One region of the Herbaspirillum sp. 1130 genome, then DNA from elsewhere that is predicted to be linked to it. Evidence: predicted binding sites of a transcription regulator. Region 1 holds the regulator's gene; each other region holds the start of a gene.
What was found. Region 1 encodes FliA, which starts transcription of late flagellar genes. Its sites were predicted from a motif close to CTAAAGTTTNNNNNNNNNNNGCCGNTA; they were not measured.

Region 1 (4,165 bases):
CGTGATGGTGCACTCGGTCAAGGATGAGACCGACTTGCGCATCGCCCTGGAAGAACTCAAAGGCAAGCACACCGTACTGATCGACACCGCCGGTGTCGGCCAGCGCGACCAGATGGTGGCCGAGCAGGACGCCATGCTGGCCGGTGCCGGCGTGGACATCAAGCGCCTGCTGTGCCTGAATGCCACCGCCACCGGCGGTACGCTCAATGAAGTGGTACATGCCTATTCCAGCTCCGGGCTGGCCGGCTGCATCATCACCAAGCTGGACGAAGCCGCCACCATCGGCAACGTGCTGGATGTGGTGATCCGCCACAAGCTCAACCTGCATTACGTGGCCAATGGCCAGCGCGTGCCCGAAGACCTGCATGTGGCCAACAAGCTCTACCTGGCCGACCGTGCCTTCAAGCAGAAGCGTGAAACCGCCCCTTTCGAATTCCAGGAAGGTGAGTTGCCGGGCGTGATCGGTCCTACTGCCATGTCCATGAATGACCGGGGACTGCGTGAGGTGAGCTTTGGCTAGTTACGATATCGACCAGGCAGCAGGGCTGCGCCGGATGCTGGAGCGTCCGGTGCCCAGGCTGTTCACCTTCTTCTCGGTGCTGGGTGAGGAAGAGAAGAGTGCCATGCTCATCAATCTGGCGGCGTCCCTGTCGCAGGCCAAGCACAGCGTGCTGGTGGTGGATGGCGACGTTGCCACGACCGGTCTGCTGACCCGCATCGGCCTGCGTCACGACGTGGCGACGCTGCAGGAAGTGGCGCGGATGGAGCGTCCCATGGCGGAAGCCACACGGCTCCTGCCGGAAGGTTTTTCGATGGCGCGCATCGCCCGCCGCAGCGTGCCCTCGGCGACCGATCCGCATGCCGGCCGTCTGGCGGAGATCTTCGACAGCCTCATCGAGCAGGCCGAGATTACGCTCGTCAATGGCGTGCTGGCGCGCGACCTGTCGCTGCCGGTGCCGACCATGGAAATGGGCGAGATCGTGATCCAGGTCTCGACCACGGCGTCTTCCATCAAGGCGGCCTATGTGCTGCTGAAGAGCTTGAGCGACCGCATCGGCCGCCGTCCCTTCAGTCTCATCGTCAACGATGCCACCGAAGCCGAAGCCCGTACCGTCTACGCCAACATGGCCCAGGCGGCCAGCCGCTACCTGGCGGCGCAGCTCAATTTCATCGGCGCGATTCCGGCGGATGACCATATTCGCCGCGCCACCGGACAGGGGCGGGCGGTGATGGACGTGTTTCCCTTCGCCGGTGCCGCGCTGGCTTTCCAGCGCCTGTCCAAGCGCTTCACGGCCGGTCCGGATGCGGCTCGCAGCAGCTACGGGATGGCCACCGACGGTGCCAGTCTGGGAGTGTGACGTGCATGTATAACGTCAAGGGAAAAAAGGGCAAGAACGACGTACTGGAGCAGCATGCGCCGCTGGTCAAGAAACTGGCGCATCAGCTCAAGGCCAAGCTGCCCCCCAGCGTAGAGGTGGACGACCTGATCCAGGCCGGCATGATGGGCTTGCTCGACGCCGTCAACCGCTACGAGGAAACCCATGGCGCGCAGTTCGAGACCTACGCCGTGCAGCGCATCCGTGGTGCCATGCTGGATGAGCTGCGCAGCAGCGACTGGCTGCCGCGCAGCATCCGCCAGAATGCGCGCAAGGTGGAAGAAGCCATGCAGTCCCTGCTGCAGCAACTGGGCCGTCAGCCGCAAGAAGCAGAAGTGGCGCAGCACATGAAGATCAGCCTGGCCGAGTATCAGTCGCTGCTGACCGACTGCGGCGGCCACCAGTTGATCTATTACGAAGATTTTCACGACGACGATGGCGGCCACGAACACTTCCTGGACCGCTACCAGACCGGTGACGGCGATGATGATCCGCTGCAGAGCCTGATCAATGGCGGTTTCCGTGAAGCCGTGGTGGATTCCATCAAGGCCTTGCCCGAGCGTGAGCAGATCCTGATGGCGCTGTACTACGAGCAGGAAATGAACCTCAAGGAAATCGGCGCCGTCATGGGCGTTTCCGAATCGCGCGTGTGCCAGTTGCACAGCCAGGCGATCTCGCGCATGCGTTCGTATCTGCGCGAGCATTCCTGGAGCGGGGTGGCCTGAGGCTGCCTGCCTTCAGGGCGCAGATCCGAGAGAGGACGCAGGACGCGTTAACGACAAAGCCCGGCAAATGCCGGGCTTTTTGTTGATGCGATCTTGCTGTGCTTCCGTGAGCGGGAGGCGGCTGAAACTTATACCACGCCCAGACGGCGTCCCGAGGACCGGATGCTGTTCTGGCCGTCCGGGCCATAGAAATTGCCGGTGCCGGTCTTGCCCTGCAGGATGGTCAGGGCGCTCTGATTGATGGACAGCTTCTTGCCGATCAGCAGGCCATTGACGCGGTTCAGTTCCTTGGCGTCCTGCGCCAGTTCGAACAGGCTGGCCCAGATCTCGCGGTCAGCGTCGCCGGCTTGCTCATTCATCCACTGTTGCATGCCGCTTTCATCTGCACTGTAGCCGAGGCTGCCCAGCAGCGCATGGCGATTGCCGGCCAGCGTGGACATTTCAGCAACGATGGCGGCCTTTTCGGTAATGATGTCGGTCAGGCCTTCGGCGGTGGCTTCCGCCAGCAGTGCCTGTTCCTGGCTCAGTTTTTCCACCAGGCGCGACAGCGCGGCGTGTTCCAGGGACAGGTTGCTGGCCGGATTCATGCGAAAGATCCTCTGAGCGGTAAAACGGGAATCAGGCCGGGCGGGCGCTGATGAGATTCTTGACGGTATCGATCACGCCGTCGGCGATCTTGTCGGCATCGATCTGGAAAGTGCCGTTGGCGATGGCCGCTTTCAGCTTTTCCACTTTTTCGGCATTGAAACCGCCGTTTTTGGTGTCCTTGGTTTCCAGCGCCTGATAGGTGCTGGACAAGCGCACGCTGTCCGAAGCCGCTTTGGTGGCGGCCGGGTCGGTGCCCGCAGGATTGGCGGCAGTCGTGTTGCGGGTCTGCGTTTGCGTCTGCTCGGTGTTGAGGGCAGCAGATTTGAGGGCGTCGTTAACGTTCACGGCAGTATTCCTTGTAGGGTGGGGGCGCTTCGCACCCGCCTGTCGTATGGATTATCGACCAGTTCTGGGCAAACTTTAACATTCCCGCACCTGAATTAAGCTGAATTCGGGTACTTTTCTTCACATTCCTGTCCGGGCGATCCGCTGCGTTTCGCGCGGGACTTGCCCTGCGGGAAATTGCTTCATATCAATAGAGAAACCGGGGCCACCGGCTCAATAGTTGATTTCCAGAATCCCGCCCGCTTTGGCAATACCGCTCACCACTTGGCCGGCCGCCGTCCGGGCCTGGGCCATCTGGCCTTCGTTGGCAGTGGTCAGGGCGCGCGCTTCGGTGGAAATCTGGAAGCCCGGGCCGATCGATACGACCCGTACCGCCTGGCCTTGCTGCACCACGCGCTGGTTGCGGATGGTGTCGAGGCGCAGCGGCGTACCGGCGCGCAGCGACATGTTGGCGACGCGGCCGATGACCTGTGATTCTTCGGTGATCACGCCGCTGGGCAGCGCCGACATGTCGCCGCGAATGCGTGTGATGTCGCTGGCGCTGATGGTCTGGCCCTGGGCCAGCGGGACCGCGGCGACCAGGTAATCCGAGATCACCTGCACGTTGGCGCGCAGGTAGATGGTCCAGGGGGAGGGGGCCACGCACTTGATGCCGACCGTGGTGCGGCCGAACAGGCGGCCACCATTGGGCATGAAGGCTTGCGGTTCAAGGCAGGCCGCCAGCGTCAGGCGTGCATCGGCGGGATCGATGGTGACCGTGACGCTGCCGGGCAAGCCCGAGGTCTGGCTTTTCAGGAATTGCTCCGCCACGTGTTGCAAGGCTTGCAAGTCCTGCTTTTGGGGGGAGTTGGGGTCGTTCTGGGCGAGCGCAGGCGCAGTCGCCCCCAGGCCGGCTGCCAGCAAGGACAGGACGGCGAAAGTGCGGCGCAGGGCGCGGAAAGCGTGTTTCATTTTGTGCAACTTGCCCGCAGGGCATAGGCGAATCTTGGCACTCATGGTACGTCGCGCGCGCGAGGTCAAAAGGGCAAACAGGGGAGGCTTTTCTCTCTTTATCGCCCCTTAGAGTTCGGGGTGCGAACGTATGATCAAGCCTACGTAATTCCATCATCGGCGCAGTCCGCAAGCGGCCCG
Region 2 (4,165 bases), on a different contig from region 1:
GTGAACACCGCTTCCGCACCGCTGCTGGCGCGCGTCTCCGGGCTCAACGCCAGCGTGGCGCAGAGCATCGTGTCCTACCGGGATATGAAGGGTATGTTCAATTCCCGCGCAGCGCTGCGTGAGGTGCCGCGCCTGGGCGACAAGACCTTCGAGCAAGCCGCCGGCTTCCTGCGCGTGATGAATGGTGAGAACCCGCTGGATGCCTCGGCGGTGCACCCGGAATCCTATCCTTTGGTGGAAAAGATCCTGGCCGACATCAAGAAGGATGTGAAGAGCGTGCTGGGCCAGACCTCGCTGTTGAAGGGCCTGTCGCCGGCCAAGTATGCCGATGAGAAGTTCGGTGTGCCCACCGTCACCGACATCCTGAAGGAACTCGACAAGCCAGGCCGTGACCCGCGTCCCGAGTTCACCACGGCGACCTTCAAGGAAGGCGTGGAAGAGATCAAGGACCTGCGCGTGGACATGATCCTCGAAGGCGTGGTCACCAACGTGGCGGCCTTCGGTGCCTTCGTCGACATCGGCGTGCATCAGGATGGCCTGGTCCACATTTCGGCGCTGTCCAACAGCTATGTGAAGGATCCGCACACCGTGGTCAAGGCCGGCCAGGTGGTCAAGGTCAAGGTGCTGGAAGTGGACGAGAAGCGCAAGCGCATCGCCCTGACCATGCGCCTGAACGACACAGCCCCGGCCCCGGGTGCGCGCAATGAACAGCGCGGTGACCGTACCGATTCGCGCCGTTTGTCGCAACACCAGAACCAGCGCGGCCGTGAGCAGGCACCGGCCAACAATGCGATGGCTGCGGCCTTTGCGAAGTTGCGTGGATGATGTTTGTTCGTGATGGTTTGTGATGTCGAGGGTGGTCTTTCTCACGCCTTTCGATGTCATGAAAAATAAGTAAAAAGAGGCTGTCTCTCTTGGGAGACAGCCTCTTTTTTATTAGTTTTTGCGAATTGGCTTTTGCAGATCAGCGCGACTGCAAAGTGCGATTACGCACTGGTACTGATCCGCGTCTGGCTCACCGATACCGAAATGCTCACCGTCGTCTCGCTGGCCGTGATCGTACCGCCCTGGCCATCCGCATTGCCTTCGCTGCCCGATCCGTCCTCACCCTCCTGCTTGCCGCCCTTGACCTTGTTGATGAAGTCGCCCAGCGCCTTCTGCACCAGGTCATAGGTCTTGTCGATGTTGCTGGCGATATCGCCTTGCAGCACGTTCAGGCTCTCCAGGATGCCGCGGGCTTCCTTGAAACCCTGGTCGACGCCTTTGAAGATCAGGTTCATGTAGTCGTCGATGTTGCTGGCGTCTTCCTTGTCCGGATTGTTCTGCTTGTAGAGCTCGAACATGTTGGTGATGAAGGAGACGATACGGCCGGCCGTTGCCTCCGGCGAATTGTCCTGGGTCGATGCGGTCTGGATGGCGTTGTCGCCCAGCTGCGGACGCAGGATATCGTTGATGTTTTCGATGGCGGTCTTGTAGACCAGTGACAGCGGATCGTTCTGCGTCTGCAGCGATACCTCCAGCGAGGATTGCACGATGGAGAGATTGAACTGGGCCTTGGCGCCGCTCACGGTGAGCAGGTTGGCTTGCTTGGCCTGGGCGATCTTGTCGCCGCCGCTGCTGTCGCCGGCGGTGGCGGGCAGCTTGTCGTTGTCTGACGCTGCGGCAGAGGTCGACGAAGTGGAAGAAGGGGTGACGGGCAGCAGGGACTTGTTGTCCACGCCGCTGGTGTTGCCGATAGCCATGACGGTCTCCTGAAAATGAAAGGGGATCCGGGCATCAGAGGGGGAGACGGATCCACGGAAGCGAAACTGCGCACCATGCGCATCCACTCCATTCCTGCATAACGGCCTGTTCAAAGCGGACTTGATATTGACAGAAATTTACACCTGTCAGTTTCTGGGGGACTTCGTTGACAAGTCTGCATTGCACCCGCGCAATCTTTGGAAAAGCCTTGCTGGAAGCGGGTTTGCGGCGATACCGTGCGTGCCGTCGGGCTGACTGCGATGGACGCAGGCGATCAAGAAAAAATGTAACGAAATGTGCGCGGGATGCTGGCAGCGGGATTTCAATTGCATTGGGGTAATGAAATCGCGCTGGCAGCACGACGATGAGGGCGCACGGATGCGCTGAATGAAAACGCCGCGTATCGATACGCGGCGTTCAACGCGGGCGTTGCACCCGCTCCATCAATCCTCACTCCATCACGAACAAGCGCCGATGCTCGCGAATGGCATAGCGATCGGTCATGCCGGCGATGTAGTCGGCGACTTTGCGCGCCTGCTTGTCTAGACGTTGGGTTTCATCCGTGATGCCCTTGACCTGATAGTCCGGCGGCAGCAGGCTGGGTTGGCCGATGAAAGCTTGGAACATCTCGGCGATGATGCGGCGTGCCTTGGCCGTCATGCGATTGACCTGATAGTGGCGGTAGAGCTTCTCGCGCAGGAATTTTTTCAGTATCGCGGCTTCGGCGGCCATCGCATCGGAGAAGGCGATGAGCTGCGGCGCATTGCGCACATCCTCGATGTCGCGCGGGGCGATCTCGGCGATGCGGCTGCGCGAGGTCTGGTTCAGGTCGACGATGAGCGCATTGATCATGCGGCGCACGGTCTCATGGATGACGCGGCGTCCGGTGATGCCGAGATACGCCTGTTCGACTTCGCGCAGATGGCGTGCGAAGAAATCGACTTCGCTCATCAGCTCCATGGTCAACAGTCCGGAGCGCAGGCCATCGTCGATGTCGTGATTGTTGTAGGCGATCTCATCGGCCAGGTTGGCCAGCTGCGCTTCCAGCGAGGGCTGCTTCTTTTCCAGGAAGCGCACGCCGATCTCGCCCAGCTGGCGCGCATTGTGCAGGGAGCAGTGCTTGAGGATGCCTTCGCGCGTCTCGAAGGTGAGATTGAGGCCATCGAAGGCAGCGTAGTGCTGCTCCAGCTCATCGACCACGCGCAGGCTCTGCAGGTTGTGTTCGAAGCCGCCGTGATGCTTCATGCAGTGGTTGAGCTCGTCCTGCCCGGCATGGCCGAAGGGCGTGTGGCCGAGGTCGTGGGCCAGCGAGATGGCTTCCACCAGGTCTTCGTTCAGTTGCAGGTTGCGCGCGCAGGAGCGGGCGATCTGGGCGACTTCGATGCTGTGGGTCAGGCGGGTGCGGAACAGGTCGCCTTCATGATTGACGAAGACCTGCGTCTTGTATTCGAGACGGCGGAAGGCGGTGGAGTGGACGATGCGGTCACGGTCGCGCTGGAATTCGCTGCGCGAGCCCGGTGGCGTTTCACTGAAGCGCCGGCCTCGCGAACTTGCCGAGTGGGCGGCATAGGGGGCGAGATGGTCGGGCGCTTCAGTGTGCATGTCATTCTCCGGTGCAGGCCGCCAGGGTTTGCAAGAGCAGTTCCTGCGGCGCGTTGGTAATCAGGGGACTGCCCAGCGGCTTGATCAGGATGAACTTGATCGCACCGCCTTCGTTTTTCTTGTCCACTTCCATCAGGTCCAGCCAGCGTTCGGTGCCCAGATTCGGAGCCACCGTCGGCAGGCCGGCCGCGGCGGTCACGGCGCGGATGCGCTCGCGCGTGGCGCCATCGATATAGCCCAGGCGCTGCGACAAATCGGCCGCCATCACCATGCCGCAACCGACGGCCTCGCCATGCAGCCACTGGCCGTAGCCCAGGCCATTCTCGATCGCATGGCCGAAGGTGTGGCCGAAGTTGAGGATGGCGCGCAGGCCACCTTCGCGTTCGTCCTGGCGCACCACCTCGGCCTTGATCTCGCAGGAGCGCTGGATCGCATAGGCCAGGGCGGCGTCATCCTTGGAGACCAGGCGCGCCATATTGGTTTCGATCCAGTCGAAGAAGGGCGCGTCGATGATGGCACCGTGCTTGATGACTTCTGCAATGCCCGCCGCCAGTTCGCGCGGGGGCAGGGTGTGCAGGGTGGCGGTATCGGCGATGACGGCCTGCGGCTGGTAGAAGGCGCCGATCATGTTCTTGCCGAGCGGATGGTTGATGCCGGTCTTGCCGCCCACCGAGGAATCCACCTGCGACAGCAAGGTCGTGGGCACTTGGACGAAGGGCACGCCGCGCATGTAGGAGGCCGCCGCAAAGCCGGTCAGGTCGCCGATCACGCCGCCGCCCAGGGCGATGAGGGTGGTCTTGCGGTCGCACTTGTCGGCCAG
Region 3 (4,165 bases), on a different contig from region 1:
CGGCTATGCGCCGATGGGCGCGGTGATGATGTCGGACCGTGTCTACAACGGCATTGCCGATGGCGCACCGATGAGCACCGTGGTCGGCCATGGCCAGACCTACTCGGCCCATCCGGTCAGTGCGGCGGTGGCGCTGGAGGTCCTGCGGCTCTATGAGGAAGGCGGCCTGCTGGAAAACGGCCGACGCCTGGAACCGGTCTTCTCCGGTGGCCTGCGCGCCCTGCTCGATCATCCGCTGGTGGGCGATGCGCGCAGCCGTGGCCTGCTGGGCGCACTGGAACTGGTGGCTGACAAGCAGACCAAGGCACGCTTTGCACCCGAGCTGAAGCTGCACGATCGCATCTTCCAGGTGGCCTATCGCCATGGCCTGGTGTTCCGCGCCTTCGGCGACAACATCCTCGGCTTTGCGCCCGCGCTGTGCTACACGGAAGAGGATTTCGCGCTGATGTTTGCGCGCCTGCGTGCCATCCTCGATGAAGTGCTGGCCCAACCCGAGGTGCGCCAGGCCGTGCGCTGAGCCGGCCCATGCGAGTATCGCCTCCGGCACGATGGGGAAATCGCCGCCGGAGGGGTTAAAATGCCCTGCTACATCCTGCCGGATTGCGCTGCGTGCGATACGCGAGGCAAACCGGCAGGCTGAGTCGAATAACCCGAGGCAACATGATGACTAACGGCGCGTTGAAACTGGACCGGATCGATCTGAGGATTTTGTGTCACCTGCAGCAGAATAGCCGCATTACCAATGTAATCCTGGCCGACGCCGTCGGCCTCTCGCCCAGTCCCTGCCTGATCCGCGTCAAGCGCCTGGAGAAGGCCGGCTACATCAGCGGCTATGGCGCGTATATCCGTCTGGAGAAACTGGCCGACGTCCAGATCGTGTTCACCGAGGTGACGCTGTCGGACCATCGGCGCGAAGACTTCGCCAAGTTCGAAGCCACCATCCGCAACGTCGATGAAATCATCGAATGCCATCTGGTCAGCGGTGGCTATGACTACCTGCTCAAGTTCATGACCCGCAGCGTGGTGCATTACCAGAGCGTGATCGAATCGCTGCTGGAACAGAACCTGCGCATCGAGAAGTATTTCAGCTACATCGTCATCAAGTCGCCCTTCATCAAGCATCACTATCCGCTGGAAAAATTCATCCAGACCTGAGCCCCGTGGGCTGGCCACCGCCGGCCGGTACCGTGCGGTGGCAGCCTGGCACGCCCTGCATGTGGCGGCTGCGCTGTCTGCACCGTTTTTCGGTACGTTTTGCTGGCCTTTATCCTCGCCTTTTTCCTGCCCTTTTTTCTGTACAGACGATCGCGAACCCTCCTGATCGTTTTTGCACACCCCCCTGTCAATTTCCGCACAGCAAGCCTTTTCCAGCGCGGCAAGCCCTCGGCCTCATCTTTACATTTATGCCCTCTGCGATGGCCGGATTGCGGCATCTCCATCCAATCTCCACAAATTCCCCAGAAAAACACGACTATTGGTCAGCAAACTCCCCTTTACTTTTGTAAAGACGTGCCGTTAACCTTCGGGTGCGCTGACGAAGGGTCAGTTTCTCAAATTACAAGAACATCACGTTTGCTTAGGGGTCAACATGGCAACTTCCACGGGGACGATCTCGACATCGGCCGGTCCGCTTGACGTTTCGACGCTGGTCAACCAGCTCATCGCGGTCGAGAGCAAGTCCAAGCTCACACCGCTGAAGACCAAGGAAAGCGGCTTCAATACGCTCATTTCCGCGTATGGCTCGCTGAAGAATGCGCTGACCAGCTATCAAAGCGCCCTGAAGGTCATGACGGCCGCCAGCTTCAGTGCGCAGAAGACCACCGTGTCCAATGCCGGCACCGGCACCAGCCTGACCACCGATCCGTTCACGGCAGAGGCCAACAGTGACGACTCGACCAAGGTCCTGGCACAGAAGTTGAAATCCGGTGGCTATGCCAGCGGCACCACCTTCAATGCCGGCGACTCGATCGCCATCAAGATCGGCACCAACTCGCCCACCTTCATCACGCTGCAGGCCAATGCCACCCTGGCGGGTCTGCGCGACACCATCAATGCCTCCAAGGCCGGGGTGACGGCCTCCATCGTCACCGATGGCAGCGGCGACCATCTGGTCCTGGAATCCAATACCGGCGGCACGGCCAACACCATCAAGGTCACGGCCAACAATTCGCTGTCCGGGCTGAGCTATGACCCCAGCGTGTCGGGCTCGGTGACGCAGATCCAGGCCCCGCGCGATGCCACCAAGGCCGCCGCCGGCAAGTACAGCATCGGCGTGAGCCAGCTGGCGCAGGCGGTCAAGGTCAGCTCGGCCGGCATCGTGCCCGGCACCACCTTCGACAATGGCGTGCTGGCCATCAAGACCGGCAATGGCTCGACCACGCTGATCCAGCCCAAGACCAATACCCTGGCCGGTGTGCGCGATGCCATCAACGCCAGCGATGCGGGCGTCAATGCGGCCATCGTCAGCGACGGCACCAACGATCACCTGGTGCTCACCGCCAAGGACAGCGGCGCGGCCAACAGCCTGCGGGTCAGCGGCACCGGCAATTTTGCGGTGTTCAACTTCGATCCCAGCGGCACCGTCACCACCACGGGCGTAGCGACCAACCAGACTTACAGCAGCGGCAGCCTGGCGCTGCAGGTCGGCAGCAAGTCCTTCACCATCACCCCGACCGATCTCGACAACAGCGGTGCCATCGGCCTGAACGACGTGATGAAAGCCATCAACGATGCCAATACCGGCGTGACCGCCAGCATCAGCAACGACGGCAGCAATGACCATCTGGTGCTCACGCCGGCCGGCACGGATCCGATCAAGCTGGTCGGCAGCAATGACTATGCCAACCTGTCCGGCAGCAGCATGGGGCAATTGGCCAAGGCGCAGGATGCCAAGCTGACCATCGATGGCGTGGCGGTGACCAGCACCACCAACAAGGTCAGCAATGCGATTTCGGGCGTGACGCTGAACCTGGCGAAGGTGACGACGGCGGCGGACAATTTCTCGCTGTCCGTCGCCAATGACACCAGCGGCCTGTCGACGGCGGCCAACAGTTTCGTGACGGCCTACAACAACCTGGCCAAGGCCGTGACCAACCTCACCAAGCAGACCCCGTCCACCACCAAGGGCCAGGCCAGCACCGGCTCGCCGCTGGCAGCGGAATCTTCCGTGCTGAACATGATGACGCAGATCCGCGGCACCATGCTGGGCGCACTGGGCGACGATGGCGGTATGAACCTGTCGCAGGTGGGGATCTCGTTCCAGAAGGATGGCACGCTGGCGCTGGATGCGGCCAAGCTGACGACGGCCGGCAACAAGGATTTCGACGCGGTCGCCAAGCTCTTCACCGGGACCTCCGGCGTCGTGCCCAAGCTGCAGAAGCTGATGGACAGCATCCTGGGCGACAGCGGCACGCTGGCCACCAAGACCAAGGGCCTGCAGGACAGCCTCAAGACCGTGACCGACCAGCAGACCGCGGCCAATGATCGGCTGCAAACCCTGAAGGACAACTACACCAACCAGTTCAACCGGCTCAACGTCACGCTGGCGACGATGCAGTCGCGGCAGAGCTATCTGACCCAGCAGCTGGCGAAGTTGTCCAAGTCGTCGTGATGAGAACGGCCGTGCCGAATGGCGTGGCAGAGGAAGCGGTGACACCGGGTTGCGCGTCACCGCTGCATCGAATAAATCCCAGGTTGCTCCGCTTTATCCGAAGCCCAATGGAAAAACCCCGCTGCAAGCGGGGTTCGTCGTTAAACTCTCGTGTGTCCTCGGGGGGAAGCTTGCGCTAACAGATCCCGTGGCTCGCGTGGCGACTATAGGGGTTAACGGGTGCAATGTCAATTCAGGCACAGATAGCGGAAATCCACCGGGCACTCTCGCCCGCGCGCATCTCGACCTACGCGGCGGCCACCCACTGCCACGGCCCCGACGACCCTGCCGCACTCAATCTCTACCTGTGGAACGCGCAGGTCTCCGCTGCCTTCCTGACACCCCTGCACTTGTGTGAAGTCGTGCTGCGCAATGCGGTGGACGACGCCCTTGCTGCCAAATACGGTGCTGCGTGGCCATGGGCCTCCGCCTTTGAACAAAGCTTGCCGGCCAGTTCGATCGCGTATGGTGCGCGCCATGATTTGGCCAAGGCCCGGGCAGGACTACCGATCGGGC

Region 2: a site for FliA is predicted at 1,842-1,868, ahead of JOD78_RS24470 (DUF5610 domain-containing protein). Genes of this name have one in related genera too.
Region 3: a site for FliA is predicted at 1,492-1,518, ahead of fliD (flagellar filament capping protein FliD). Genes of this name have one in related genera too.

What each region holds. Positions count from the first base shown of each region.
Region 1 is NZ_JAFICQ010000001.1:160,985-165,149, forward strand. Features, by position in the region: gene flhF (flagellar biosynthesis protein FlhF) at 1-520, shown strand, start outside; gene JOD78_RS00785 (antiactivator of flagellar biosynthesis FleN protein) at 555-1,358, shown strand; gene JOD78_RS00790 (RNA polymerase sigma factor FliA) at 1,364-2,101, shown strand; gene JOD78_RS00795 (flagellar protein FlgN) at 2,230-2,688, opposite strand; gene flgM (flagellar biosynthesis anti-sigma factor FlgM) at 2,720-3,034, opposite strand; gene flgA (flagellar basal body P-ring formation chaperone FlgA) at 3,248-3,985, opposite strand.
Region 2 is NZ_JAFICQ010000006.1:55,764-59,928, forward strand. Features, by position in the region: gene JOD78_RS24465 (Tex family protein) at 1-825, shown strand, start outside; gene JOD78_RS24470 (DUF5610 domain-containing protein) at 987-1,742, opposite strand; gene JOD78_RS24475 (deoxyguanosinetriphosphate triphosphohydrolase) at 2,194-3,345, opposite strand; gene aroKB (3-dehydroquinate synthase) at 3,347-4,165, opposite strand, start outside.
Region 3 is NZ_JAFICQ010000002.1:996,147-1,000,311, reverse strand. Features, by position in the region: gene JOD78_RS13280 (aspartate aminotransferase family protein) at 1-517, shown strand, start outside; gene JOD78_RS13275 (Lrp/AsnC family transcriptional regulator) at 661-1,155, shown strand; gene fliD (flagellar filament capping protein FliD) at 1,589-3,610, shown strand; gene JOD78_RS28000 (hypothetical protein) at 3,835-4,165, shown strand, end outside.